Regions from separate parts of the Vibrio sp. SNU_ST1 genome, predicted to be linked through region 3. Evidence: predicted binding sites of a transcription regulator. Region 3 holds the regulator's gene; each other region holds the start of a gene.

Region 1 (10,188 bases), 640 kb from region 3:
TTCGATGAACTCGATGGGTTCTGGAAGCTTTGCCAACAACGCTATGACTGTAATGAGCAACTCGCACCATTGAAATCCGAATTGCCGAGCATATGGTTTGAGTTACTGAGCAACTATCCGCAGCTATCCGTCGACTGGCAATTAACCCAAAGTACTATCCCACTAGAATCCATAGAAACTCTTGAAGAGCGTGTTGCCCTATTCAAACAATCTGCACAGCAAGTATGGGGAGAGTTGGCCCACCAGCTATTCGCAGACCAGTTTGCACATCTAGATTTTACGCTCGACGCAAACACCCTTATAGAAAACGAAGCGAGCCAATTTTTGGCCAACTATCAAAATTTGCTTAGTGAATGGCAAAACAATACGGACACGTTAAACGCCGAAACACAGCTTCAGAAATATGAATTGGCAGTCTCTTTGATACCCAACAGCTATAGCCCTGCTGAGATAGTATCAGTCAAGGCCGACCTTCAAGGTGCCTACTTAGATGAAGCGCAGGCCAGCACCATTGCCGCGCGAGAACAACAAGTCGCACAACAGCAACAAACCGTGATGAGTTATCACGAGCAACTGGATCAGCTCAAAGCGACCTTAGACTCTCAGCGTTCCTCAAGTTATGCCACTTGGTCTCAGCAAGATTGGGACAGTTACTATCAGCAGCAAGTCACCGGTTTCAGAGAGGAGTTTTTTAGCAAGTAACGCCTTAACTTAAACCGTCACGAAACTGCGCGGGCGTTTTATTGAGCCACCCTTTAAACGCCCTTCTGAAATTTGCAGGATCGCTATAACCAAGCCTTTCACCTATGTCATCAATGCTCATGGTTGTGCCGAGTAGCAGTTCTTTGGCTAGTTCCACTCGAACTTCGGTAAGCAATACTTGATAACTGGAATCATGGGTCACTAGCTCTCGCCTGAGTGTACGAGAGCTACTGCCAAACTCATCCGCAAGTTGTTCAATATTCGGAAAACTACCTGCGGTTTGATAAAAGATCGTTTTGATCTGGTTAGTCAATAAATGTTCCGAGTCCAACGTTTCGACTATCGACTGACAAGACGCGAGATAACGTTTCAATGTCGCGGCATCATGAGTCAATAAGGTTTGTGATAAAAGCGAGACATCAAAACGCAGTTCACAATGGCTCTGCTCAAAAACTACAGGGCACTGGAAACGGTCGTCATAGAGCTTGGCGTAATTCGGGTGAGCATAAGGCAAAGCCAAAGTGTGAATATCCAACTCATGACCAGTCAGTTCTTTGAACAAAGAGACGATTGAACTCAAGAAGTACTCACTGCAGAAAGGAAGCAGATCGCCCACTTCTAAAGTGTTCTCAATCTGAATCACCGCTTGCTCGGAATCTAAAAGCAATTTAACCGAGAAGATAGGACCGTTCAGGCGCAAATACTTGAAGCCCGACTTGATGGCCTCTCCAACATTCTGGCTAGTCGATAGCGCATAACCCAACACACCAAAGTGGCTCAGACTTGCATGCTCTCCCAACCAAAGACCCAAGCCATCGTGAGGAAAACTCTGATTAGCCGCGCTAAATAACGTAAGCTTATCAGCGTAAGTCAGCTTTCCATTCGGATCTCGCCAATCCATGTTGGACAGACCCACATCATTGAGTAGACTTTCAATATCGATACCTCGTTGCTCTAGCGTATTTAACAGCAGCGCGATATCTAATGTGCCCAACTGATGCCTATGTCCGGTTGGCTTATACTCCGCGATAATATGCAATCGTCTCTCCTTTACCAACGTAGTTGTCACTCGGCTATAAACTCAAAATTCATTACTAAGCATTCACTACTCAGCAATCAACATTCACTAAGCAGCACAAACAATCCATGCTTATGAAATCGTGATCAGTAACGCGCTTTTGTCCGAATATGACCTCCCAATCCTACACTACTCATCGCACAATGGCTTTAATTGTTAAATTTGTGTGAACTATTGCAATGATAAAAACGAACCCAGCCCCACAAAGTTTGATTGATTCTAATGGTCAGCCGATCATTGGACATTTCGATGGTATCCCAAAGCACCTGAACATCGAGAACTTTGACTACCGAAATTCGATGGATGCAAAAGCCCCCCCTTGGCAGAAGCACTTTCATTACAAACAATTCCAGTTTGCCAGCATTGTCACCGACACGCACATTATTGGTGTCGCTATCGCGGATATTCGCTACTTGGGCTCAGCATTTTGTTATGTCTACGATATCGAGAGTAACAAGCTAGAAGAGTGTTCATGGTTACGACCACTGGAATTTGATAAACAAGTGACCGCTTCGCCATTTGAAGGAAAGACAAGCATTGCAGGCCAAAGCATCACCTTTGATATTGAAGACGGACAGTGGCGAGTTAGCTTGAATACCAAACTCATCAAGGGCGATATCGCTTTAGAAACTGAAGCCGACAGCCTACCCATAGCGATGTGCAGCCCAACAGGTTATTCAGGTTGGACTTACACTCAAAAGCACAATGCTTTGCGCATCAGCGGCGAAATTCTAATCAAGGGAACATCATTAAACCTCACGCAAGCTCTAGCCGGTTATGACTTTTCAGCAGGTTATATGAGGCGTGAGACCAGTTGGCGCTGGGCAAGCATCAACGCGCAATCCAATGACACAGATATTGGCCTGAACCTCGCAGCGGGCGTCAACGAAACGGGCGGCTGCGAAAACGTAATATGGGTGAATGGAACCAGACACTTGCTTAACCCGGTACACTTTACGTTTAGTCGCCAAGACACGAGTTTACCTTGGCAGATAACATCACAAGATGGACGCATTAACCTGATCTTTACGCCCCTTAATAGTCGCAGTGAAAAGCTCAATTTGTGGTTACTGAAGAGTAATTTCCGTCAGTTCATCGGTCACTTCTCTGGCTCAATAAAAGACAACAATGGTATTACCCACCAACTCGATGATGTTCTTGGCCTAACAGAAGATCACTTTGCACGCTGGTAGCGAAAGTCTGCTGAGCACTGAATCTCAGGCGAGCAAGTCTAAGTAAACTTGATACTAAGAACGCATATGGCGTCTCAACAAGGATAAAACATGAATATCGACGCATTAATCAATCACCCAGAATGGCTACTACTGGTATTAGCGCCCTTGTTCGTGGTGTGCATGTTGGCTGAGTTTTTTATCGGTCAGAAACAAGGTCGACTGCCAGATAACTCCAGCTATAAACTTTCAGAAGTGATGTGTAACTTCACGCTTGCAGGAATGCATCAACTCTCCGATTTACTCACCGGATTATTGGTTGTGCACCTGTATCTTTGGATGTTCGGTTGGCGCTTAATGGACATCGAAATAGGCGTGCTGAGTTTTATTGCATTGATGTTGTTACAAGACTTTTTCTATTATTGGTTCCATAGAGCAAGCCATCGTGTTCGCTGGATGTGGGCTGCGCACGTCGCGCACCATAGCTCAGAACGTATGAATTTCAGCACAGCTTTCCGTCAGAGTTTGATGTATCCACTTGCTGGGATGTGGCTGTTCTGGGTGCCGCTCGTCATCATAGGTTTCGAGCCTAAATGGGTCATCTTTGTGGTACTTCTCAATCTAGGTTTGCAGTTCTTCGTCCATACACAATGGATACGAAGCTTGGGGCCACTTGAATACCTCTTTAACACCCCGTCGCACCACCGTGTGCATCACGGTAAAAATCCGCAATACATCGATAAGAACTACGCCGGTGTTTTGATTATTTGGGATAAGTTGTTTGGTACGTTCGAACCTGAAGTTGAAACCGTACGTTACGGCGTCACCAAACCTGTAAATAGTTTTAACCCGATAGTCGTCACCTTCCAAGAGTGGAAGGCAATATTCAAAGATTTGAGAAACCGAAAATTAACCTTAAAACAAAAAGTTCAGCGGATACTTTCTCCTCCGTCGGATTAAACGAGCGATAGACAGATTGTATTAACTAAGAAACAGCCTTAACTGGATTCAAAAGCATACCCACGCGGCTCGATTGAATAGTAAACCACCGTTTTACGGGAATTTATTTGTGATCTGGGTTGCACGTGTACCGCATACTATCAGATACTGAACAAAACTAACCTTCAGCCACAGTAAATGTTCCACGCTTACTGTTCAGGAAATTCAATGAGTTCAGATAATCAGCCGACCTACTTCTTTTTCGATTACGAAACGTGGGGCGTTAGCCCAGCAAAAGACCGTCCGAGTCAATTTGCGGGTGTTCGTACCGACCAAGATTTCAATGTTATTGGAGAGCCTCTGGTTATCTATTGCCAACCTCCTGCTGATTACCTCCCTGCACCTGAAGCTGCATTGATCACCCGTATCACACCACAAAAAGCAGCTTCTCAAGGTCTTCCTGAACCAGAGTTTATCGCTAAGATCCATGCTGAGTTAGCGAAACCAAACACCACAAGCCTTGGCTACAACAGTATTCGATTCGATGACGAGGTAACGCGTTACACCTGCTACCGAAATTTCATTGACCCATATGCGTGGAGCTGGCAGAACGGCAACTCACGTTGGGATCTATTTGATGTAATGCGCGCTGTTCACGCACTGCGCCCTGAAGGTATTGTTTGGCCAGAGAATGAAGAAGGTTATCCAAGCTTTAAATTGGAACACTTATCGGTGGCAAACGGCATTGAACATGAGAACGCGCACGATGCGATGGCCGATGTTATTGCGACCATAGAGTTAGCGAAGAAGCTGAAAACTGCACAACCTAAGATGTTCGATTACCTTTACAACATGCGTCATAAGCGTAAGCTGAATGACCTTGTTGATATTGTAAACATGACACCATTGATGCACGTTTCGGGCATGTTTGGCCGTGACTGCAACTACACAAGTTGGATTGTGCCTATGGCTTGGCACCCAACCAATCAAAATGCCGTTATCGTGGTTGATTTAGCCAAAGATCCAAGCCCACTGTTAGAACTGGATGCTGATGAACTCAGAGACAGACTCTACACCAAACGCAGTGAACTGGGTGAAGACGAGCTACCCGTACCAATCAAATTGGTTCAACTGAACAAATGCCCTATTCTTGCTCCAGCCAAAACGCTGACGGCTGAAAATGCCGAAACCATCGGCATCGATCGCCAACAATGCTTGAAGAACTTGGCTCTGCTGCGCGAACACCCAGAGATCCGCGAAAAACTGATCGGCCTGTACTCACAAGAGCGAGAGTACGAAAAGAGTGATGATGTTGATACTCACCTTTACGACGGTTTCTTTTCTCCAGCTGATAAGACCGCGATGAACATCATTCGCGAAACTGACCCGAACAACTTGGCAGCTTTAGATATCACCTTCAGCGACGAACGTATTAAACCGTTACTGTTCCGTTACCGTGCGCGTAACTTCCCATGGACACTTGACGAAGCTGAGCAACTAAAATGGGCAAACCATTGTCGTGAGTTTTACGAGTGCCGTTTAGAAGAGTACATGCTCAACCTTGAAAACCTCGCGCACGAACATGAAAGCGACGAGAAGAAAATGGCTATCTTGAAGGCGGTTTATCAATACGTAGAAAAGTTAGCTAGCTAATTCCATTATCAAGAGACGTAACACTTTGAAAGAAAGATTGCTCCAGCTGGTTTACTGCTTAATCTCCTTCACCTTAATCATAGGTGCACTTACAGCAGGTAACGCGTTACAGCATTTTTTGGATACCTCAATCCCAGGCAGTATTTTTGGCATGTTGATTCTGTTTGCCGCCATGGTGATTGGTATTGTTCCTTCGCACTGGGTACAGCCTGGTGCAAGCTTGATTATCCGGCTAATGATCTTACTGTTTGTTCCGATCAGTGTAGGGTTGATGGATCACTTCGACATGCTCATCACTAACGCATTGCCAATTATGGCGAGCGCCGTTGGCGGCACGTTGCTGGTATTGGTGTCTTTATCATGGTTCTTAGACCGCTTGCTTTCGAGAGGTAACTGATCATGTGGATTCTACTCACCATCGCGGTATTCCTGTTTGCTCGCTGGGTAAGTCAAAAAGTAAACTCGCCGCTGTGTAATCCCCTGCTTATCAGCATTGGTATCATCATTCCGATACTCACGTTCTTCAAAGTACCGTTTGAGACTTACTATGCAGACAACACCTGGATTACCTACATGCTTCAGCCCGCGGTAGTTGCCCTTGCTTACCCGCTTTACGAACAGTTACCTCAAATCAGAGCAAACTGGCGCATCATCACCTTTGCTTGCACGCTGGGCAGTGTGATGTCGATGACAACAACAGCATTAATCGCAGTGGCTTTTAAAGCGGACTTAAGTTTGATTGCGAGTTTGTTAGGTAAGTCAGTCACCACGCCAATTGCTATGGAAGTGTCTAGCCATTTAGGTGGTGAAGCGGCTATTGCTGCGATTCTGGTTTTGATTGTTGGTCTGTTTGGGGCTATTTTTGCTTACCCAATCTATAACCTGATTGGTATTAAGAGCCCAATCGCCCGTGGATTAACAATGGGTACCGTATCTCACGCTTTGGGTACTGCAACGTGTGCTGAGAAGAATCAGGAAGATGCTGCATTCAGTTCGTTGGCTCTTGTGCTTTGTGGCGTCATTACCTCAATCATTGCACCAAGTATATTTTCACTTGTAGTTTGGTTCTATTCTTAACTAAAACCTCACCACACGATTCAGCCCAACCAGAATACTGTTGATTTCAGTGCCTGCTTGGGCTTTTTATTCGCATTTATTCAGCAATAGCAGTCAAGTCGCGCCCTGTTTAGGCCAATAAGTGCGATATCAACGATGGTTTTTGCTCTTGCAATCGATTTCATCTGTGACCTCACTCTAATTATGCAAACCAATGTAACAACAACAGAGTAATAGCGATCACAATCACAGAAAATTCCTGCGCATTGCATAGAATTAAAGCCTAAGGTCAAATAAGGATTCAACATGAACAGTCGTATTACCCTGGCGCTGGAAAGTGCTCCAACAGCAATCAAAGCACTTTTGAGTGACATCGTATTAGCAGACAACTTTGACGCGACATTGTCTCCAGAGCAATTTGCCAGCCTACTGCAAGCAAGTGGTTTAGCGGATGACGAGCTACGTATTGCGCTACTTCCTTTTGCCGCAGCGTATTCTTACGCTCCGTTATCTGACTTTTATGTTGGTGCAATCGTGCGTGGTTTGTCTGGAACTCTGTATTTTGGTGCAAACCTTGAAATCGCTGGTACTCAACTTGGTCAAACGGTTCACGCTGAACAATCAGCCATCAGCCACGCGTGGATGAAGGGTGAAGAAGGCCTTTCTGATATCACGATCAACTTCAGCCCTTGTGGTCACTGTCGCCAATTCATGAACGAACTGACGACGGCAAAAGAACTTAAAGTTCAATTACCACAGCGTGATGAAATGTCACTGCAAGAATACCTACCAGACTCTTTCGGCCCTGCTGATTTGGGGATTACTACTGGCCTAATGACTAAGCTGGATCACCAGTACACGTCAGAAGAAACCAGCCCTGTTGTGGTAAGCGCACTAGCAGCATTAAACCGTAGCCATGCGCCATATACTAAAAATCTAAGCGGCGTTTCACTACAGCTAACAACTGGCGAAATTTTTACGGGTGCATACGCAGAAAATGCGGCATTTAACCCGAGCCTTCCGCCACTACAAGTAGCACTTGTGCAACTGAAATTGGCTGGCTTCGATTTCGAACAGATTGAAAACGCAGCGTTGGTTGAAATCGCAGATGGCAGCATTAGCCACTTAGCGGATACTCAATCGACATTAGAAGCGATTAACCCTGACATTCCAGTGACTTACTTAGCAATCTAAGTACATCTAATTAACAAAAATTCAAATAAGCAGCCCTATTTAACAGGGCTGCTTTTTTTATCCCTGCAATTAACGCAACAGCTCGCGCAAACGTTTGCTTTTATCATTAAAATAAGTATGATCTCCCCGTTTTCAATCAATCGTTCAAAAGATCGGAAGGAATTTCTATGTTTGGTACTGCTACTCGTGAAAATGCTACTCGTGTACTTCTATTAGGTTCAGGTGAACTCGGCAAAGAAGTTGCTATCGAGTGCCAACGTTTAGGTTTGGAAGTTATTGCTTGTGACCGTTATGCAGACGCACCAGCGATGCAAGTCGCGCATCGTAGCCATGTACTAAACATGTTAGACGGCGATGCACTTCAAGCGATCATTGAACTAGAAAAGCCAGATTATGTGGTTCCTGAAATTGAAGCTATTGCCACCAGCAAGTTAGTTGAGCTAGAAGCACAAGGTTTGAATGTCGTTCCAACTGCGAATGCAACTAAGCTAACGATGAACCGGGAAGGTATCCGTCGCCTAGCCGCAGAAGAGCTAAAGCTAAGCACTTCTCCTTACCGCTTTTCAGACACCTTTGAAGATTTCGCAGCAGCTGTTGAATTCGTCGGCATGCCTTGTGTCGTTAAGCCAGTAATGAGTTCATCAGGTAAAGGTCAAAGTGTTATCAAAACAGAAGAAGACATTCAAAAGTCTTGGGACTACGCACAAGAAGGTGGTCGTACTGGTGCGGGCCGTGTAATCGTTGAAGGCTTCATCGACTTTGATTACGAAATCACGTTACTGACCGTTCGCGCAGTCGACGGCGTTCATTTCTGTGCACCAATCGGCCACCGTCAAGAAGATGGTGATTACCGTGAATCATGGCAGCCACAAGTAATGTCAGACAACGCACTTAAAGCTGCGCAATACACTGCTGAACAAGTGGTTAACGCACTCGGTGGTCACGGTATCTTCGGTGTTGAGTTGTTCGTTAAAGGCGATCACGTAATCTTCAATGAAGTATCCCCTCGCCCACACGATACAGGCTTGGTTACTTTGATGTCTCAAGACTCGTCGGAATTCGCACTGCACGTACGTGCCTTTACCGGTATGCCGATTAAATCAATTACTCAGTATGGGCCATGTGCATCTGCGGTTATTCTAGGCCAAGGCACTTCAACTAACATCCGTTTTGAAGGCCTTACAGAGGCGCTAGACGCACCACAAACGCAAGTTCGCTTGTTTGGTAAGCCTGATATCGATGGTCGCCGTCGTCTAGGTGTGGCGCTTACTCGACGCAACAGCACAGAGACTGCGATTGATGATGCAATTGAGAGCGCTTCGAAAGTAAAAGTGATTTATTAGCTAGCTATTCAATTCTGAACAATCACGACTTCAAATCTGAACAATAAAAAAGACGGGCTATCGAGCCCGTCTTTTTGTTGGTGTTGTCTTTTTTATTTAAGCGGTCTTTTCGCTTGAAAGCTCACTTCACTTAAGCGTCTGACTCAATCAAATACACTTCTTCACTGAATCGAGACAAGCCTTTCTTAGCAATCTTCGGATGTTCATCGTCCGCAATATCTTGATTCAACAATGTGATTTTGTATCCAGAGAACAACTGATCGATCTCTAGTTTAGGTACGCTAAACGGAGGCCCTGCCATCTCGCTTTGGTCGTAATCCAGAGTCACCAGAAGGACCTTACCGCCCGGTTTCAGCAGTTGTTTCAAACGCTCTACATACTGTGTGCGCATCTCTTCTGGCAAGGCAACTAAAGACGCTCGGTCATAGATAATATCAACAGGTTGGATTGGCGCGGTGAAGTAATCACCTGTATAGATGTTCAGTTCATCGAATTGGTAGAGCTCGTGCTGACCGCTAATTTGAGTCACAGTTGGCGTGTAAAGGTGCTCTGCAAAAAATGCGCGAACCGCAATCTGGCTGAGTTCGACACCTTGCACGTCACTATGCTTTGTCGCCAACCAAATCAAATCTTCACTCTTGCCACAAAGAGGCACAAACACACTCTTCTCATAGTTAGGCTCAGTCTTTTCCCAAAATTTAATCAGAAGTGGGTTTACATCTTCAAGGTGGAAACCAATTTGGTTGGCTGCCCATTTATTGTGCCAAAATTCAGGATTATTCATCTTTCGTTCATGTTAAACAGTCATAATGCAAGGGTACAGTATAGAGAGGTAAGAGCAACCTTAGCTTGGCTGAAAGTACCAAATTGGTTTCGAAAATAACGGAAACGGCTGAGTTCAAAGTTCTCGAAATTGCGGAACTAACGGTTGGATTATTTGTCTATATCTTCACATTTTAAAGCGATATTAAACGTTAGAGTTGGTTTCTGTCTTAGCTAGCCCCATTTAATATGTAGTGAGTTTAGTTAAGCTATTTTTACTCTTATGCGT
Region 2 (10,188 bases), 1.2 Mb from region 3:
AAATCTACTTGCGTTGCCGCAAGGCCGATACCTTCTTCGTCGTACATGGTTTCAATCATGTCATCAACGAACTTTTGAATCTCTGGGGTAACTTCTTTTACCGGTTTCGCCACGGTACGTAGACGATCATCTGGTAATGTTAATACTTGTAATACAGACATATACACTCGAAATATTGAACTGTGCCGAAACAGCTTAAACCTTGTTGGCTCAATTCTAGACATTTTAGAGGCCAAATGACAGCATCCTGAAGGTAATTCTCCAATCAGATGTCATATATTCAGACCAAGGAACCTAGGTCATGCGTCATTTATTCCCTGCTTTATCTCTTGTTTGTGCCTCGATTTCGTTCGCCGCTACGGCGGAAAATAGTGAACAACCTTTAACCATTAAACAGGGCGCACCCGAGGCGTATGTGGTGGTTAAGGGCGATACTTTGTGGGATATCTCTGCGATGTATCTCGATAGTCCATGGTTGTGGCCAAGGTTATGGCAGGTGAATCCAGAGATAGAAAACCCTCATCTTATTTATCCCGGAGATAAACTGTCTTTGGTTTGGATTAATGGTGAGCCTGTATTGAGCCTCAAGCCTGTTATCAAGCTTAGCCCTAAGATTCGTGTCTCTGAGAAAAAAGCAGTACCTACCGTCAATGAGGGGTTGGTTTTGCCATATTTACAGTCTGATCGCTTGGTAGAGCTGCAAGATATCGAATCGGCGCAACGAGTATTAGGGACCAGTGATGGTAAACGCTTCTTATCGGGTGTAGACCGGTTATTTATATCAGGTAACCAGCAACATCAAAAATGGGGTATCTACCGTGCCGTTGAAACCTACCAACGACAGCAACCTCACGCGAGTATGACCTCGTTGCGTTTGGTCGCCACTGCGCGCTTAAAAGAGGTGGATGCTGAGTTCAGTAGCTTGCAGATAGAGACTCAACTGCAAGAAGTACTACTCAACGACCTTGTGTTACCGGAACTTGGTGTTGATCAGGTGAAGCTCTCTACCACGTTTTATCCTGCACCTAGTGTGGCGGGTCAGTTTGCTAATATCTTGGGCTCATTAGATGGCAGCCAGTACAGCGCGAAGAATCAGGTAGTAGTGATCAATAAAGGTTCACAGGATAACCTCCGCCAAGGCTCCATGTTTACCCTCAGCGAAAGCGGCGCGGTGGTGTTTGGTAAGCAAGGTGAATACAGTTATAAAGAGTCTGCGGCGAGCGATAAGGTGCAATTGCCAAGCACCTCTCTGGGTAGCTTGATGGTTATTCGCCCTTATGAGTATTTTAGCCTCGCATTGATCACTCAGAGCTCTAAGCCTGTTAGCAATGACATTCTGGCAGTATCGCCTTTGGATCTTGCTTTGACGGAAGAGATTAAGGGCACCGAGTGAATGAGCAACAACTGAGTGCTTGGCTAACTCTAAGTTTTGTTCCGCAATTGGGTGGCAAACGCCTTTCTCGCCTGCTGAGTATCGATTCCCCTTCGAACATTGTTGGCAACTCAAGTCAGCAGCTACAAGCGATGGGTTTGTCAGCCAAGCAAATTTCTTATCTAAGAGAGCAAGCCCCAAGAGAAGTGGAGGCTTGCTTAGCGTGGCAAGCAAGGCAGCCCAACCATCACATCATTACCCCTAACTGCCCACACTACCCCAAACTGCTGAACGAGACAGCCTCTGCGCCCAGTGTTCTTTTCGTTAAGGGTCATGTTGGAAAACTGATTGAGCCTCAAATCGCTATGGTTGGTAGTCGTAATGCCAGTATCGAAGGACTACAAACCGCGAAGGCCTTCGCCAAAGAGTTTGTCCAAAACGGCTTGATCGTCACCAGTGGTTTAGCCTTAGGCATTGATGGCTATGCTCATGATGGTGCTTTGGATAAAGGAGGGGAGACCTTCGCAGTGTTGGGCTCTGGCTTAGATTCCATTTACCCTGCGCGGCACAGAAATCTAGCGGATAGAATTTGTGATAATGGTGCGCTGATTTCAGAGTTTCGGCCAAGTGCTAAACCACGACCTGAACATTTCCCCCGACGTAATCGTATTATTAGTGGCTTGTCGCTAGGAACCTTAGTGGTTGAAGCGGCTGAGAAGAGTGGCTCTTTGATTACGGCTCGCTATGCCATGGAGCAAGGCCGAGAGGTGTTTGCGCTTCCAGGCTCAATTCATAGTCCAACCAGCCGCGGAGGTAACAGCTTAATTAAAGCTGGAGCATGTTTAGTACAAAATGCTCAAGATGTTCTGATTGAAATAAAGAGTCTGTTAGACTGGTCTATAGATCAGCAGCCCAGTTTGTTCGAGCCTACGCCGAATGAGGGTGAAAATGAGCAATTGCCATTTCCACAGCTGTTAGCTAACGTAGGATTAGAGGCGACACCCGTTGATATTTTGGCACAGAGAACCCATATACCTGTGCATGAGGTCATGATGCAGCTTTTAGAGCTTGAGCTCTCAGGGCATGTTGTTGCAGTTTCCGGTGGCTATATTCGAAAGGGGAGAGGCTAAGCTATGATGATGGACATACTGATGTACTTGTTTGAAACCTACATCCATAGCGATTCTGAATTGCAGGTGGATCAAGATGAGCTGGAAGATGAGCTTCTTCGAGCAGGGTTTCACCAAGATGATATTTATAAGGCCCTCCATTGGTTAGAAGATCTTGCGGCATTGCAAGATACCGACAACCAAGCGGCGATTAGTGTGTGTTCCAATACCTCAATGCGTATTTATACCAGTCGAGAGATTTCACGTATTAATATGGAGTGTCGAGGTTTCTTACTGTTCCTAGAGCAGATCAACGTACTCACGACAGAGATTCGTGAAATGGTGATTGATCGTGTGATGGGGCTTGAGACCAACGAATTTGAATTAGATGATCTGAAATGGATTATCTTAATGGTGCTATTTAATGTGCCGGGTAATGAAAGTGCTTACACGCAAATGGAAGAGCTGTTGTACACCAAAGAGCAAGGTATCTTGCATTAACACAGGCTTGTCATGAGTAGTAAGATTGATAATCAGCTTTTTTCAGCACATGAACATGCATTAGAGCATGAACCATGTCCACAGTGTGGTGGAGAGCTTCAGCTTCGCCATGGTAAGCACGGTCCATTTTTAGGCTGTAAGCAGTACCCGAGCTGTGATTACATCAAGCCGTTGCATCAAAACGATGGACACGTGGTGAAAGAGCTGGGTGTGCCGTGTCCTAAATGCCAAAACGAGTTGGTATTAAGGCAGGGCCGGTTTGGGATGTTTATTGGTTGCAGTAGTTACCCTACGTGTAATCACATCGAATCTTTGGATCAACCGAAAGAACAACCTGAAGAGCAGCCACTTGTTGCGTGCCCTGAGTGTGGCAGAGGCCATTTGGTTGAGCGTAAATCTCGCTATGGCAAAACCTTCTATGCTTGTGATAACTACCCTAAGTGTAAGTTCGCCGTTAACCAGCCACCTGTTATAGGTCGTTGTGAAGAGTGCCAGTTCCCGTTGTTACTTGAGAAGAAAACTGCCAGTGGCACCAAGAAGCAATGTGCTGATCGCAAGTGTCATCATATTCAATCACAGTAAGTGAATGATCAGAAATAAAAAACGGCGCTCATTGAGCGCCGTTTCTATATCCAATAAACGTTCTATATTCATCAAGCAATATAGACTTACTTCATCTGCTCAGCAAACTCATGCACAGCAGGGTAGGCTTGTTTGTCGAGAATTTCTGCCAATGAGCATAACGTTCTTTGCAGTTCTGCGTTGTAGTCAGCACTCACGTTAATGTGACCCATCTTACGACCCGCACGCTTCTCTTTGCCATACCAATGAACATGACAGCCACCTTGAGCAAGAATTGCTTCAGGTAGGGTATCTTCCCCAAGGATGTTGATCATTGCGGTTGGACGAATCAGTTTAGTGCTGCCTAGTGGCATGCCACATACGGCACGTAGATGATTCTCAAACTGACAAGTCTCAGCGCCTTGTTGCGTCCAGTGGCCTGAGTTATGAACACGTGGTGCAATCTCATTAACCAGTAGTGAACCTTGAACATCAAAGAACTCAAGTGCTAGCACACCAACGTAATCTAAGCGATCAGCAATGGCAGTGAACATGGTTTTCGCTTGCTCTTGCAGTTCAATGTCATCAATCGCTGTCGATAAGCTCAACACGCCGTCGGTGTGAACATTCTCAGCCAGTGGGTATACTTGAATCTCGCCATTGGTACCGCGAGCACCAATCAGTGATACTTCTCGGTCAAACGGAACAAACTCTTCAGCTACAATGGCTTGATTGTCTGTCGCAGCGATGCACTCGGCCATTTCTGCCCAAGTTGCTTCAACGTTATCTAATGTCTTTAAACGCCACTGGCCCTTGCCGTCGTAGCCGCCAAGTGTGCTCTTCAGTACCATTGGTAGGCCAACGTGAGCGATCGCAGCGTCAAAGTCTTCGCGAGAGTTAATCACATAGTACTTAGCGTTTTTCACGTTCGCTTCGTCTAACAGCGCTTTTTCAAGACGACGGTCACCGCCAGCTTTGATTGCTTCAGTAGTCGGTAAGAACTTACTGCTGCGCTCACATACCTCAAGTACATCGTGAGGGATATGTTCGAACTCTGCAGTAATGACGTCCGCACGCTCAATCGCATTTTCTAAGCCGTTGCCTAGAATCGCTTGCGTTAATGGGTGAACAATATTTTTGCTGCCAACATCAAAAGCAGAAATTTCAATATTCAGCGGTGCCCCAGCTAGGGACATCATGCGAGCAAGTTGGCCCGCGCCTAACACAAGAACATGCATGGGAATTAGTCCTCAGCAGGGTTTGGATTAGCAAGAACCGTTTCTGTTTGCTCAGAGCGGAACGCTTCTACTCTCGCCATCACTTCTTCATTGTGTGTACCAATGATTTGAGCGGCTAGGATACCAGCGTTAGCAGCACCTGCTTCACCGATAGCCAGAGTACCTACCGCAATACCTTTTGGCATCTGTACGATAGAAAGTAGAGAGTCCATGCCTTTCAGTGCTTTAGACTGAACAGGAACACCAAGAACTGGGACGCTTGTGAAAGCAGCCGCCATGCCCGGAAGGTGAGCTGCACCGCCAGCACCCGCAATTATCACTTTAATACCGCGCTCTTTCGCACTGGTTGCGTAGTCTGCTAGCAACTGAGGTGTACGGTGAGCAGAAACCACTTTTGTTTCGTACGCCACGCCAAACTGATCCAACATTTCTGCAGCTAGCTTCATTGTTGGCCAATCAGATTTAGAACCCATGATAATACCGACAGTCATCTCAAACTCCTTCAGGTACGATTTAATTAGTGATTAGATATTTTGCGCGCATTATACGGGTAAAATTGCTTAAGGAAAACGTTTGCGTCAGTCTGAGTTGTTAATTGATACATTTTATAAACAAATAGCTTTAGTCACAGTGAATGATAATTTGTACACTTAGCGAATTCGATAACAGAATTAATGAGGCAACCCGTGGATAACTTTCAACATACATTGCAGGCATTACAGCAAGGTGAAGTCATTGCTTACCCGACCGAAGGCGTTTTTGGGGTCGGTTGTGATCCCGATAATCCACAAGCCATCAAGAAACTGCTCGACTTAAAACAACGACCGATGGAAAAAGGGTTGATCCTAATAGCCGCAAGTTACGATCAGTTGTTGCCTTATATTGACGAAAGCCAACTGACTGAAGCGCAGTTAGCGACAGTGAAAGCAACATGGCCGGGCCCGGTTACTTGGATCATGCCAACCAGCGCCAAAGTAACAGACTGGGTCAGAGGCCAGTTCGATTCCATTGCGGTACGAGTGACGGATCACCCTTTGGTTCAAAGAATGTGTAATGAATTTGGTAAGCCGTTAACCTCTACCAGTGCCAACCTGACTGGCGAGCCGCCTTGTATGACGACTGAAGAAGTTCAACAGCAATTGGGCCAACACTTAGTCGCGATTTTAGAAGGTCAAACGGGTGGACGTGAGAAGCCAAGCGAAATTAGAGATGCAAAAACGTCGAAAATATTAAGACAGGGTTAAACCCTGCAAAGGAAAGTAAAATGTCAGCCATTGATAAAGAAGCAGTAAAGCAGTTTTTACTGAGACTACAAGATTCGATTTGCCAGCAGCTTGAGCAAGCTGATGGCACTGCACTGTTTGAAGAAGATGCATGGCAGCGTGAACCTGGCGAGCGTCTTGGTGGCGGTGGTCGAACTCGTGTTATGACCAACGGTGCGGTATTTGAGCAAGGTGGGGTTAACTTCTCTCACGTAGCGGGTAAGGCAATGCCTGCCTCAGCCACTGCTCATCGCCCTGAATTAGCCGGGCGTAAGTTTGAGGCGATGGGTGTCTCATTGGTTATCCATCCTAAAAACCCTTATATCCCAACCTCACACGCGAACGTTCGATTCTTCATTGCGGAAAAAGAAGGGGAAGACCCTATTTGGTGGTTCGGTGGTGGTTTTGATTTAACGCCATTCTATCCTTTCGACGAAGACTGCCAATCTTGGCATCAAACAGCCAAAGATCTTTGTGCGCCGTTTGGTGATGATGTTTATCAAGAACATAAAGAGTGGTGTGATAAGTATTTCTATCTGCCTCACCGAGATGAAACACGCGGTGTGGGTGGTCTGTTCTTTGATGATCTTAACGAGTGGGGCTTTGAAAAGAGCTTTGCTTATATGCAGGCGGTCGGTGAAGGCTTTGCAGTCGCATATCTACCGATTGTAGAACGACGCAAAGAGACGTCTTACGGTGAGCGCGAGCGTGACTTCCAACTTTATCGTCGTGGTCGCTATGTTGAATTTAACTTAGTGTATGACCGTGGCACCCTATTTGGCCTGCAAAGTGGCGGGCGTACAGAATCAATATTGATGTCTATGCCGCCGTTGGCTCGTTGGGAATATCGCTATGAACCACAAGCGGGCTCACCAGAAGCTCTGCTTTATAGCGACTACCTAAAACCTCGAGTTTGGTAGTTCTTTCTTCCTTATAGGGATAGTGATAGGGTCATCTATATAGATGACCCTTTTTTATTTCTGTTAGGTAAGGATATGACACAGCAAGTAGATCGTTATGCCGTTTTCGGTAACCCTATTGGGCAAAGCAAATCGCCATTCATTCACACATTATTTGCTCGCCAAACCAGCCAACAACTTACCTATACAGCACTCCAGCCAGAACAAGGTGAATTCATCACTGCTGCTCAAGATTTTTTTAATGAAGGTGGTAGAGGGTGTAATGTCACAGCGCCATTTAAAGAAGATGCTTATCAGTTCGCTAATCGCCTGACTGAAAGAGCTGAACTAGCAGGTGCTGTAAACACACTTAAGAAACTCGATGATGGAGAGATCATTGGTGATAACACCGATGGTGAGGGTTTAGTTCAAGACCTTCTTCAACATCAAGTTATGCTAGAAGGGGCTCGCGTTCTTCTGCTTGGCGCTGGTGGTGCTGCTCGAGGAGTGATCCAACCTCTTCTCGACCAAAAGCTACAACAGCTGGTGGTCGCTAACCGAACCCGCTCAAAGGCAGAGCTATTGGCTGAGATGTTTTCGTCGCATGGCAGCATCAAAGGTATGGGGCTAAGTGATGTTAATGGAGGCTTTGATGTCATTATTAACTCGACCTCATCTGGTCTAAGTGGTCAGCTGCCTGAAGTGTCTGACGTTATCTTCAATACTAACAGTGCCGTCTATGACATGGTCTACGGATCGGGAACCACGGTATTTAATCAATGGGCATTAGATAATGGTGTTCATGCTGCTTATGATGGCCTGGGTATGCTAGTGGGGCAGGCAGCAGAGAGCTTTATGCTTTGGCGTGGCCTTCGTCCGGGAACAAAACAGATTTTAAGAGAATTACGTAAAAACCTAGAGATGTAATGAGGTATTTATAAAAAATGAATCAATCAATTCTATTTCCTGATATCCAAGATTGGGATGAAGAAAATGAATCAATCATCTTCCCAGCACAGCAGTCGGGCGCACTGATTGAGTGTGTTATGTCTATTGAAGAGTTGTCTCGATTTGCAGGCAAAGATATAGAAGAGGGCGAGCAAGCTTTAGTTATCTTTTCAGAATTACGTTTTGATATTGAAGAGCTAGCGGAAGAACTAATAGAAGAAGAGGAGTATGACTCCTCTAATCGAATTCAGATCAAAGCGCTTTAGATTGGCAGCACGGAGTCTAAATAGTCGTTTTTATTCTGAACATAGTTGTCAGCTGACTTCTGTAAAAAGGCACGCTCTTTGTCATTTAATGGGCGTGCTTGTTTTACTGGGCTTCCTACATAGAGATAACCGCTTTCAAGTACCTTATTAGGCGGCACTAAGCTACCAGCACCAATCATCACTTCTTCTTTAATAATCACGCCATCAAGCACGATAGCTCCCATACCAACAAGTACACGATCTTCAATGGTGCAGCCATGCAGCATTACTTTATGTCCGATAGTGACATCATTACCTATTAGTAGAGGATAACCTTCAGGGTTGTCAGCATTCTTATGGGTGACGTGCAAAATGCTGCCGTCTTGGATATTCGTTCTATCTCCAATATGAATGTGGTTCACATCTCCTCGAGCTGCAACCAAAGGCCACACGCTAGAGTCATCACCGATTTTGATATCACCAACTAGTACCGAACTTGTATCGATATAGACACCTTGTCCAATCTGAGGGGATATTCCTTTATAACTGCGCATTGAACTCATAAATCCTCCTTTATATAGGCACCTTAAGCCCTTAATTAAGGGGAATACTAGTGAAAATGGGGTGTTTTGAACAAAAAACGCTCGAACAATCAAAAAAGTAAGAAAAACTTCAAAAAGGGCTTGCCAGTGTGATCGAAATCTCTATAATGCCACCTCGCTGACACGGGATGGCTTCGAAGCTTAGGTTTCAAAAGCGAAAACGAATCAGCAGGTCAAATTAGCCAAGCTAAGCGCTTGAAAAAAGTTTTGAAAATAGTGGTTGACACTAAAACTTAAATCGCTAAAATGGCCGTCCGATTTGAGCGAAGCTCAAAAAGGAAAAGCTCTTTAACAATTTAAACCTATCAATCTGTGTGGGCACTCGTTGATGAATATCAAAACGTTTTATCGTTAGATAAAACAGATTCTTCGGAATCAAAATTGATTTCAATGAACTGAGTGACCAATACGAAATTAAGTTTACTTAATTTTGGCACAGTCAATTCATTACCATTCTGTTGGGGTGGTAATAGCTTTAAAATTACATAGTAGTTTTGAAGTCAGTATTCGTTGAGTCACAAAATCTTAAATTGAAGAGTTTGATCATGGCTCAGATTGAACGCTGGCGGCAGGCCTAACACATGCAAGTCGAGCGGAAACGACACTAACAATCCTTCGGGTGCGTTAATGGGCGTCGAGCGGCGGACGGGTGAGTAATGCCTAGGAAATTGCCTTGATGTGGGGGATAACCATTGGAAACGATGGCTAATACCGCATAATGCCTACGGGCCAAAGAGGGGGATCTTCGGACCTCTCGCGTCAAGATATGCCTAGGTGGGATTAGCTAGTTGGTGAGGTAATGGCTCACCAAGGCGACGATCCCTAGCTGGTCTGAGAGGATGATCAGCCACACTGGAACTGAGACACGGTCCAGACTCCTACGGGAGGCAGCAGTGGGGAATATTGCACAATGGGCGAAAGCCTGATGCAGCCATGCCGCGTGTATGAAGAAGGCCTTCGGGTTGTAAAGTACTTTCAGTTGTGAGGAAGGGGGTAACGTTAATAGCGTTATCTCTTGACGTTAGCAACAGAAGAAGCACCGGCTAACTCCGTGCCAGCAGCCGCGGTAATACGGAGGGTGCGAGCGTTAATCGGAATTACTGGGCGTAAAGCGCATGCAGGTGGTTCATTAAGTCAGATGTGAAAGCCCGGGGCTCAACCTCGGAACTGCATTTGAAACTGGTGAACTAGAGTGCTGTAGAGGGGGGTAGAATTTCAGGTGTAGCGGTGAAATGCGTAGAGATCTGAAGGAATACCAGTGGCGAAGGCGGCCCCCTGGACAGACACTGACACTCAGATGCGAAAGCGTGGGGAGCAAACAGGATTAGATACCCTGGTAGTCCACGCCGTAAACGATGTCTACTTGGAGGTTGTGGCCTTGAGCCGTGGCTTTCGGAGCTAACGCGTTAAGTAGACCGCCTGGGGAGTACGGTCGCAAGATTAAAACTCAA
Region 3 (10,188 bases):
GTACGCATCAATCATCTCTACGATTCAAGACCGTGGTTATGTAAAAGTTGAACAGCGTCGTTTCTATGCTGAGAAAATGGGTGAAATTGTTACTGACCGTCTAGATGGTAGTTTCAATGATCTAATGAACTATGACTTTACGGCTCGTATGGAACAGAAGTTAGACCAAATTGCAGAAGGCGAAGCAAGCTGGAAAGGCGTGCTAGATAACTTCTTCGAAGACTTTACTGGCGATTTGGAAAAAGCCGATTTAGATGAAGACGCTGGTGGCATGAAGCCAAATCATATCGTTGAAACCGATATTGAGTGTCCAACTTGTAGCCGTAAAATGGGTATTCGTACAGCTTCGACTGGCGTATTCCTAGGTTGTTCTGGTTATGCACTTCCACCAAAAGAGCGTTGTAAGACAACCATTAACCTTGGTGATGAAGACGGTATTATCAACGTTCTTGAAGAAGACGTTGAAACCGCAGCCCTTCGAGCGAAAAAGCGTTGTCCGATTTGTGAAACGGCAATGGATGCTTATCTGATCGATGATAAGCGTAAGATGCACGTGTGTGGTAACAACCCTAATTGTGAAGGTTATGTGGTTGAACACGGCGAATTTAAAGTGAAAGGCTATGATGGTCCGCTTGTTGAGTGTGACAAATGTAGTTCTGACATGGTTCTGAAGAATGGTCGTTTCGGTAAATACATGGACTGTACGAGTGAAGATTGTAAGAACACTCGTAAGATTCTGAAAAATGGCGAAGTAGCGCCGCCGAAAGAAGACCCAGTGCACTTCCCTGAACTTCCATGTGAAAATTCAGATGCATACTTCGTACTTCGTGATGGGGCTTCTGGTTTGTTTATGGCCGCGAGTAATTTCCCTAAATCACGTGAGACACGTGCACCATTAGTGGAAGAGCTGGTTCGTTTTAAAGACCGTATTTCACCTAAATTCCAGTATCTGGCATCAGCACCTGTTGCTGACCCTGATGGCAAGCCGACAGTGGTTCGTTTTAGTCGTAAGACAAAAGAAAACTACGTTCGTACCGAAGTGGACGGTAAACCTTCAGGTTGGACCGCTTTGTACATCGACGGTAAGTGGGAAGTTACGGATAAGCGTAAAAAGCCTAAAGAGAAGTAACTGAATATGTGACCCGATCTGATATGGGTTGGCATTTTATTGATGAAAAAGCAGCCATTAGGCTGCTTTTTTTTGATCTAAATATGACTAATTATGCTGTCTCTCGATCGTCAGCCTTACCTGTGTTCAGCTATTAAATTCAGGCCGTGAAATAAATGGAATGGATAATAATCTTTAATTATGCAACTTTAACGTGATTGTAACTTAATTAAAATATTGTAAGTCACAGGTCAGGTTTTAGTTGTATACCTCATGTGTTCTAGGTGTTAACTAAATGTTTCATAAAAACGGTGTAGTGTGAGCTGCTTTAAGTCTTAGGAAAGCAATCGGCTTACATAACACAGAATGGCGTATTAAAAATTGAAATCGGCCGGAAAGTCGATAACGTATATAAAACCAAGTGCAAACAATAGTGCACACTTAACAACGTTTGGCTTAGGATATTTTCACTGCATGTGAATGGATATTCGTTAAGTACCGAAATAAGTGTTGGTGCTCATCCCCCAGAGGAAGATACCTCTTAGAGTACTAACATCGACAAGCTATAAATATATGGAGAATAAAATGGCTGGTGTATTGGGAATGATTCTTGCTGGTGGTGAAGGTTCTCGCTTAAGACCTTTAACAGAATCCCGCAGCAAACCCTCGGTTCCTTTCGGTGGTAGCTACCGCTTAATTGATTTCGCTCTGAACAACTTCGTTAATGCTGATCTAATGAAGATCTACGTGTTAACGCAGTTTAAGTCACAATCCCTGTTTCATCACATGAAAAAGGGATGGAATATCAGTGGCATAACAGACCGTTTTATCGACCCTATTCCTGCGCAAATGCGTACAGGTAAGCGTTGGTATGAAGGTACTGCAGATGCTATTTATCAGAACCTTCGCTTCATGCAACTGGAAGAACCTGATCAAGTTTGTATTTTTGGATCAGATCATATTTACAAAATGGACATTAAGCAGATGCTTGATTTCCATAAAGAGAAGAAAGCGGCTTTAACCGTTTCAGCATTGCGTATGCCGCTTGCTGAAGCGTCTGAATTCGGCGTTATCGAAGTGGATGCTGAAGGACGTATGATTGGTTTTGAAGAGAAACCAGCTAACCCGAAACCAATTCCAGGTGACCCAGAGTCAGCGCTGGTGTCTATGGGTAACTACGTATTTGAAGCTAGCGAATTGTTCGCCGAACTTGTTGAAGATGCAGACAAAGAAGACTCGACACATGATTTCGGAAAAGACATTATTCCAAACATGGTTCCGCGTGGTGATGTGTTTGTATATGACTTCAGTACTAACCGTATTACTGGTGAGAAAGAAGAAGTTTATTGGCGCGATGTAGGTACGATTGACGCGTACTGGCAAGCTCATATGGATCTTCTTGAGAAAGATGCGCCATTCTCGCTATACAACCGCAAGTGGCCACTACATACATACTATCCGCCACTACCGCCGGCTACGTTTACTGATTCGGCAAACGGCCGTGTTCAGATCATCGATAGCTTAGTGTGCAATGGTAGCTACGTACGTGGTTCTCGCATTGAGAAGTGTGTATTGGGTTTCCGTAGTAATATCGCATCAGCGTGTGATATTAGTGAGAGTATCTTACTCGGCGACGTGAAAGTGGGTGAAGGTTGCGTACTTCGTCGTGTCATCGTCGATAAAGATGCAGATATCGCACCTGGAACACAGATTGGCGTAAATCTGAAAGAAGATAAAAAGCATTACCATGTCTCTGACGATGGTGTAGTAGTTATTCCTAAAGGAGCTCGAGTTGGTTACTAAGACTCTCTCGGTACTTTTTGTAGCGTCTGAAGTTGAAGGCTTGATTAAAAGTGGTGGCTTGGCTGATGTAGCCAAGGCACTGCCAAAAGCGTTACAAACACTCGAACAAGATGTTCGAGTGACCATCCCTGCTTATAGAAACATTCCAAACATTGAATCAGCTGACGTGATTTTGTCGACCGAGCTCGATCATTGGCCTCATACTGCTTATCAAGTCAAAAAGTTGAGTGTCGAAGGTGTTCAAATCTTCGCTATTGAATGTGCCAAGTATTTCGACCGTCCTGAAATGTACGCAGAGAACAATCAAGCGTATGCTGATAACGGAGAGCGCTTCTCGTTCTTCAGTACGGCTTGTCTCGATATGCTTCCTAAGCTCGCGTTCCAACCTGATATCATTCATGCAAATGACTGGCACACAGGTTTTGTGCCTTTCTTGCTTAAATCACGTTATCAACGACACGATTTTTTTGAAAATACACGCAGTGTTCTCTCGGTTCACAATGCGGTTTTCAAAGGGGTGTTCGCATACGATGAACTGCAATGTTTGCCAGAGATGCACAGTTACAATGTGCCTGAGGCATCTGTAAGCGACACTCATGTCACTATGCTAAAAGCAGGGGTGATGTGTGCTGATAAGGTCAATGCAGTAAGCCCAACGTATGCAGAAGAGCTGAAAACGGAGTTAGGTAGCCATGGCATGGCAGCAGAGTTCCAACATCGTTCGGCAGACTTATTGGGCATTCTCAATGGTTGTGATTATGGAGCTTGGAACCCGGAAACAGACGCTTTCCTTCCTCGTAAATTCAAAGCAACGAAACACAGCATGACTCGTGGGAAGTCTGCTTGTAAGCAAAAACTGCAACAAGATGTTGGTTTACCCGTTACCGATTGTGCGGTTTATGGCATGGTTTGTCGTCTGACCAACCAAAAAGGCGTTCATTACTTACTGCCTATCATCGAGCAGTTCTTGAAAAACGAATTGCAGATCGTGATTGTTGGTACTGGCGATCCGGTTTTGGCTAGTCAATTGAAAGAGCTATCAGCACTTCATTCAGACAAGTTCTCATTCGTCGAAGCCTACAATAATGAACTAGCGCACTTGGTTGAAGCGGGCTCTGACTTTTTCTTGATGCCTTCTGAATTTGAGCCTTGTGGCTTGAACCAAATCTACAGCATGGCTTACGGTACTTTACCGATTGTTCGTTCTGTGGGAGGTTTAAAAGACAGCGTGAATGATTACGATGAGGATCCAGAGGTCGCGACTGGCTTTGCTTTTGAGGAGCCTACACCGCAAGCATTGCTAGCGGTATTGCATCGTTCATTACTACTTTATGCTCAAAATCCAGCAGAAATTAAACGCGTTCAACTTTACGCGATGCAACAAGACTTTAGTTGGGAAGATGCGGCAGAAGAATATCTTGCGATGTACCATTCTGCATTTTAACTTGTTGACTTAGCTTTAAAATTCAATTGTTGAATAACAACCGTTCATAATAAAAGAAGGCGCTCTGCTGATAGAGTGCCTTTTTGTTTTCTGGTCAGATCACATCACGTTTCCAAAGACAAAGCTTGCAAACTCATTTTAGTCAGGTAGAAAAGGTGGTCAGGTATTCACATGACTAGTGTTGGGTTTGACACTATTATCACTTAAAATTCTTAATTGCGTGATATCCTTAGTCATCGCCTTGTGATGAGGCTCAGCTCCATAAATAAATTAAGCGATAGGTATGTCTGAGAGTTTATTATTTCATAAAACATTTACTCACCCTACGAGCGATGAGTGGGTTGTGTTTGTGCATGGCGCAGGGGGCAGTTCCTCCATTTGGTTTAAGCAGATCAAAGCGTATAAACAGCATTTCAACTTGCTTCTCATTGACTTGAGAGGGCACGGTAAATCAGACAACATACTTAAAGATCTGATTTCGAACCGTTATACGTTCAAATCGGTAACGCTCGATATTCTTAAAGTGTTAGATCATCTCAAAATCCGATCCGCACACTTTGTGGGTATGTCTTTGGGTACAATTATCGTTCGTAATGTGGCTGAATTGGCGGCAAGCAGAGTACGTTCGATGGTGCTTGGTGGTGCCGTCACTAAACTCAACACTCGATCTCAAGTCTTAATCAAATTAGGAAACCTGAGTAAGCACATCATTCCTTATATGTGGCTATACAGCCTGTTTGCTTATGTTGTGATGCCGCAAAAAAGTCAAAAAGAATCACGTCACCTGTTTATCCGCGAAGCGAAAAAGCTGTGCCAAAAAGAGTTCAAGCGCTGGTTTATCCTCACGGCTGATGTAAACCCATTGATGAAATATTTTAAAGACAGAGAGTTGCCGATTCCGACTTTGTATTTGATGGGCGAGCGCGATTACATGTTCATCAAGCCTGTTAAAGAAATGGTCGAAGCGCACGAGTCGAGCGAGTTGGTAGAAATTGCCAACTGTGGGCATGTATGTAATGTAGAAAATCCTGAAGAATTCAATCAACAATCTATCGCTTTTATCCAAAAGCAAATCCAGTGATTCTCTAGGTTGATTATCAAAGCAGATGATTCAATAGAATTAAAATAAAAACGGGAAGCTAATTTAGCTTCCCGTTTTTATTTGGAGGAGGTATTGATCGAATCGTGTCTGTAATAACTGAAGCTCTGCTATTCAGGTGAAGCAGCGCCGCACTGCCAACAAGACCCGAATTGTGCTTCATTGATTTCATGACACTCACCACAACGCCACTCTTCATAGATGATTGAATCTTGCTGTTTTTGGTAGTCATTGACGATCGTGCGGGCTTTACTAGCGAGTTCTGCCTCATATAACCATACGTAAGGGTCTGTATCTTCGGTAAATGGGATTTCACCCTTTAAACCAAACAAACCCTCACCACGGACTTCACACGCAATATTCTCACTTTCTAACAAGCCACAGATGATATGAGCTTCTGTCGGATTCGATGCACTGAAGATTTTCATTGAAATAGAACCTTATTTGGTTGCATGCGTTAGCTATTTAGTTATTTAGCTATTTAGCTATTTAGTTATTTTCGTTACTCAGCGACAGGTGCTGAGCGAAATTTATTCATCAACCATTTAGCAATAATTGGGAATACACCCAGTAAGGCAAATGACAACAGTACTGAGGGAGACACGATGCCTGAAAGGGAATCAATTTCTGCGAGTTGAGTTCCGGCATTCAAGAAAACAGCCGTACCCGGTAGCATCCCGATTTGACTCGTAATGTAGTAACGACTTACCGACATCGGTGTTAGACCCATCAATAGATTGATAAGGAAAAACGGGAAAACAGGAATCAAACGAAGTGAGAATAAGTAAAATGCCCCGTCTTTTTCTACACCCTTGTTAATAGTTGCTAACTTGTCACCAAACTTTGTTTGGATCCAGTCTCGTAACAGGTAGCGGCTACTTAGAAACGCAAGCGTTGCACCAATGGCACTTGCGAAAGAGACTAGCAGTAAACTGTTCCAGAAGCCAAATAGCGCAGCCCCTAGTAGCGTAACAACCGCGGCGCCAGGAATTGAGAAAGCCGTAATCATGACATACGCGACAAAGTAGATAGCGGCGGCGGCAATGAAATTGCTCTCGATGTAGTCATTCAAAACAGCTTGTTGGGTTTTCGCATTTTCAAGCGTTAAGTATTGGCCGAAATTGACGCCTAACAAGACGATGGTTATGACCAACACAATACCTAATATCATTTTTTTACTCATTGATATTTCCTCTAAATTTTCAATGCATACCATTAGTTTTTCAATGTATACGATTAGTATAGATAGACAGGCAAAGCATAGAATAACTTTCACCAGATATAAAAAAAGCCGCAGGAATGCGGCTTAGTTATCTAGATAGTTTGCACTGACAATGTTAATTGACGTGATTGATAAGCTCTTCACGACGTTGCTGCGGTATAACAGACCAATGTGTACCATTGATCGCGCCTTCTAGCGCCCATAAAAGTTCAATACTGACAGAAGACGCATGCGATTCTTTGATGGCGTTAAATGCGTTTACAGAGCCAGATTCATATAAACGTTCTACAGAATCGATCCCTGCCTTTTTCAGCATCCGCTCGGTAGCGAGTCGAAGGTTAGGCAGATCTTTGAGTCGAGTTGGTTTAGCAGAAGATTGTTCAGCTTTCTCTTCTTTAGCAAAACCTAGAGACGTAGTCGCAAGCTGCAAGATTTTCTCTTGGTCTTGCCATAAGCCTTCAGGTAAAGCGAAATATTTAGTAACGACAGGAAAACCACGTTTTTTGTAGACGTACGGTTGAAATCCTTGTTGTTCGAATTGTTGCGTTGTGCATTTGTCAGCTCGTATATGCAACTGGTCATTCACAACCAGGGCAAACATTGTGTCATCAGCAAAAAGCCCGAATCCACCAAACATTGAGCGTGACTTAATTTTTCCTAGGGGCTCAAATAATTTCATTGAGTCCTTTAGTATCGGTTTATCCATGTTATTTATCTCGGTGTATTTGAACTACGCCACCAAATAAGCAGGTCCGAGAGATTAGCAAAATGTTGCAATTAAATTGTCAATAGGCTGTAAATTACTAAAGTATTAGCAGTTACTGCATTTTGCCATCGGTAACCCCGCTACCATACCAACGAGTGGTTTAGGCCGGAAGCTTTGCGTCCCACTTTTTCAAGTGGTTTGCCCTGTGCGTGACTGGGTTGTTAGAATAAAGTTTTTGTTGAATTAGGCTCACACTTCTTATTTTAAAATGTGACATTGCTTCAATTAATGATCTTCGAGATATGCATGTAAGTGCATTTTGTTTGTTGAAAAAAAAAACGCACCTAAAGGTGCGCTTGATTAAACTAAACTCATTACATCAATTAATTTAACGTTTTAACTGTACTTCGCTCAACAATTTCAGGGTGCATTTCGAAGACGCGTTTTTCGTGGTCTTTGTCTTTAATACGCTCTAGTAGTATTTCGAATGCATTTTTACCAACACGGCGCTTAGGTTGGTGAACCGTCGTTAACGGTGGAGAGAAGTATTCAGCTAATTCTATGTTGTCGTAACCGATCACTGAGATATCTTCAGGAATACGAATACCTTTTTCTTGCAATCGGCTCATCAGTCCTAATGCCATTGTGTCGTTAAAACAGAATACTGCGGTAGGGCGATCTTCCATCTCAATGATTTGGTCAGCAGCAATCACAGCGGTGTCACACTCAAAGTTGCCTTCGATGATCATATTTTCATCGGCAGTAATCTTAGCTTCATTGAGTGCGCGCTTGTAACCTGAGATGCGTTCAACACATGCTGCTTTGTCTAAGTGGCCACTTAAACATGCAATCTTGGAGTGACCGCGCTCAATGAGGTATTTGGTTGCTAGGTAGCCACCTTCTTCAGAGTTATCGATGATCTTATCAGCTTGAGAGCTCTCAGGACCCCAGTCCATGATAACTTTAGGGATGTCCGCGTGACGGTCTAACATCTCTCTTAGTTCTTCAGTTAGGTCAGAACACATAACTAAGATGCCATCTACACGTTTCTCTGCAAGCATTCGAATGTAGTCACGTTGCTTTTCGTAGATACCGCCCGTATTACACAGGATCAAAGTGTAACCTTGACGGTAACAGTAGCTTTCAACACCATCAATAACTTCAGAGAAGAAGAGGTTAGTTGATTGAGTCACTAACATGCCGATAGTGCGTGTTGTATTGCACTTCAAACTACGAGCAACGGCACTTGGCGCATAGTTAAGTTCGTCTACGGCTTTATTAACTTTTTCTTGAGTCGCTTCAGCAACAAAGCGAGTTTTGTTGATTACGTGAGAAACGGTTGTTGTTGATACGCCGGCTAAGCGTGCGACATCTTTTATAGTGGCCATGTTTTTATCCTATTAGAAGCTACTTTCCCAAAGTACGGAATGAAGTAGCCGTTAAGCTACCTAACTAAGAGCTTAAATTTGTAGGGCTCTTTGGGTACTAAAGTGCTAAAAAACAAAAAACCGCTATTGAGCGGCTTGTCTTAACACCGAAATGCTCTGAACTTCAATAAGTGTAGCATTTCGTGAATGTTTCATATTTTATCGTTTGCGGTCACAATTTTAGACTGACTAGAAATTACTCGCAATAAAATTCACCCAGAAATCCGGGTGAATGGTCACAATTCTATTGAATTTATTTATCGAGTCGTCAAAAAAAGCTTATTCGCCAGCTAGGTATTGAGTGTCTAATTTGCAGAATGCCAATAGCAGGGATGAGACTGAAGCGTAGAAACCGAATGTGTCAATGTCATGACATTTAACGTTGAACTTTGGTACCCAAGTAAGCAGTTGCTGTTCGATAAATTGCTGTTGAACAGTGAAGGATTTCTCTAGTTCCTCTTCAAGATCCGTTTCGTTCGAACGAATGATTAGATTACCTAGGAAATCAAGTTCGATAGCAATGTGGTCAGCGGGCTCTTTTAGGTCTTGGTTAACCACTAAGTTGTGTTTAGCCATGATCTCTTCCATATCTTTTGCTGGCTTATCGTTCAAAAGGCCTGTCTGGCCGATATACATAGAAGCGTAAGGAAGTGCGCCATGTTTATCAGTCTTTAAGAATAAGTCACAGAAGTCAGCAGACAATTCTAATTGAGCATCTTCACGTGTTTGTAGACGGTTTAGCGCATCCACTAAGCTATCAATCGCCGGCTTTAGTGTTTCATTTTCGCCTAAACCAGTTAGGAAAGAACGAATTTCAACAGAGTGGTAGTGATCGAGTTCTTCTTGAGTGAGCTCTTTAGCGAACAAGCTTGATAGCCACCAGTATATTTCTGCTCGTTGTTCGTTGAATGCTTTCGTATCTTTCATTTCTTAGATCCTGATTTAGTCTTGTGGTGTGTGTATACCTAGCATCGTTGAGTGATTTGTGTATAGGCACACCAAGGCTGAATAACAAGGTTATTTGCGAAACGCAAAGTTACTCGTTAGTAGTAATGCCTATATTGAATTGCGATGGGCGACAAATAGCAAGGTTTAAGATTGTCTTGTATCAAAAAAAAATCATGTTTCTGGCTTTTATCTTCTGTAGTACTAGAATTGTTACGAGTTATGAATAGAATGGTCACTGAAACTATTAAATAAGAAAAGTGGTGTAGATGAGCTATCACGTATTAGTCGTAGAAGATGATGTGGTAACCCGCAGTAAACTGGTTGGATATTTCCAGAATGAAGGTTACACAGTGAGCGAAGCTGAAAGCGGGGCTCAAATGAGAAAAATGTTAGAAGAAAATAACGTTGACCTCATTATGTTAGACATCAAC

Evidence for each region. Region 3 encodes PurR, which represses purine synthesis genes. Its sites were predicted from a motif close to TNANGNAAACGTTTNCNTNA; they were not measured.
Region 1: purT (formate-dependent phosphoribosylglycinamide formyltransferase) is a predicted target of PurR. The motif match lies at 7,877-7,896, and genes of this name have one in related genera.
Region 2: purE (5-(carboxyamino)imidazole ribonucleotide mutase) is a predicted target of PurR. The motif match lies at 5,343-5,362, and genes of this name have one in related genera.

What each region holds. Positions count from the first base shown of each region.
Region 1 is NZ_CP130748.1:1,784,721-1,794,908, forward strand. It holds gene Q5H80_RS07745 (chromosome partitioning protein ParA) at 1-702, shown strand, start outside; gene Q5H80_RS07750 (AraC family transcriptional regulator) at 707-1,741, opposite strand; gene Q5H80_RS07755 (DUF2804 domain-containing protein) at 1,960-2,973, shown strand; gene Q5H80_RS07760 (sterol desaturase family protein) at 3,064-3,912, shown strand; gene sbcB (exodeoxyribonuclease I) at 4,120-5,544, shown strand; gene Q5H80_RS07770 (CidA/LrgA family protein) at 5,570-5,941, shown strand; gene Q5H80_RS07775 (LrgB family protein) at 5,944-6,621, shown strand; gene cdd (cytidine deaminase) at 6,907-7,794, shown strand; gene purT (formate-dependent phosphoribosylglycinamide formyltransferase) at 7,962-9,137, shown strand; gene Q5H80_RS07790 (thiopurine S-methyltransferase) at 9,268-9,921, opposite strand.
Region 2 is NZ_CP130748.1:3,184,378-3,194,565, reverse strand. It holds gene def (peptide deformylase) at 1-161, opposite strand, end outside; gene Q5H80_RS14245 (LysM peptidoglycan-binding domain-containing protein) at 302-1,393, shown strand; gene dprA (DNA-processing protein DprA) at 1,390-2,502, shown strand; gene Q5H80_RS14235 (DUF494 family protein) at 2,506-2,982, shown strand; gene Q5H80_RS14230 (type I DNA topoisomerase) at 2,995-3,564, shown strand; gene Q5H80_RS14225 (5-(carboxyamino)imidazole ribonucleotide synthase) at 3,651-4,781, opposite strand; gene purE (5-(carboxyamino)imidazole ribonucleotide mutase) at 4,787-5,272, opposite strand; gene Q5H80_RS14215 (L-threonylcarbamoyladenylate synthase) at 5,468-6,025, shown strand; gene hemF (oxygen-dependent coproporphyrinogen oxidase) at 6,046-6,963, shown strand; gene aroE (shikimate dehydrogenase) at 7,039-7,869, shown strand; gene Q5H80_RS14200 (DUF1488 domain-containing protein) at 7,887-8,156, shown strand; gene Q5H80_RS14195 (gamma carbonic anhydrase family protein) at 8,153-8,698, opposite strand; rRNA gene Q5H80_RS14190 (16S ribosomal RNA) at 9,265-10,188, shown strand, end outside.
Region 3 is NZ_CP130748.1:1,144,363-1,154,550, forward strand. It holds gene topA (type I DNA topoisomerase) at 1-1,129, shown strand, start outside; gene glgC (glucose-1-phosphate adenylyltransferase) at 1,694-2,911, shown strand; gene glgA (glycogen synthase GlgA) at 2,901-4,355, shown strand; gene Q5H80_RS05115 (alpha/beta fold hydrolase) at 4,639-5,436, shown strand; gene Q5H80_RS05120 (DUF2007 domain-containing protein) at 5,565-5,882, opposite strand; gene Q5H80_RS05125 (TVP38/TMEM64 family protein) at 5,957-6,637, opposite strand; gene Q5H80_RS05130 (TfoX/Sxy family DNA transformation protein) at 6,792-7,382, opposite strand; cyclic di-GMP riboswitch class I at 7,510-7,595, opposite strand; gene purR (HTH-type transcriptional repressor PurR) at 7,766-8,770, opposite strand; gene torD (molecular chaperone TorD) at 9,089-9,736, opposite strand; gene torR (two-component system response regulator TorR) at 10,024-10,188, shown strand, end outside.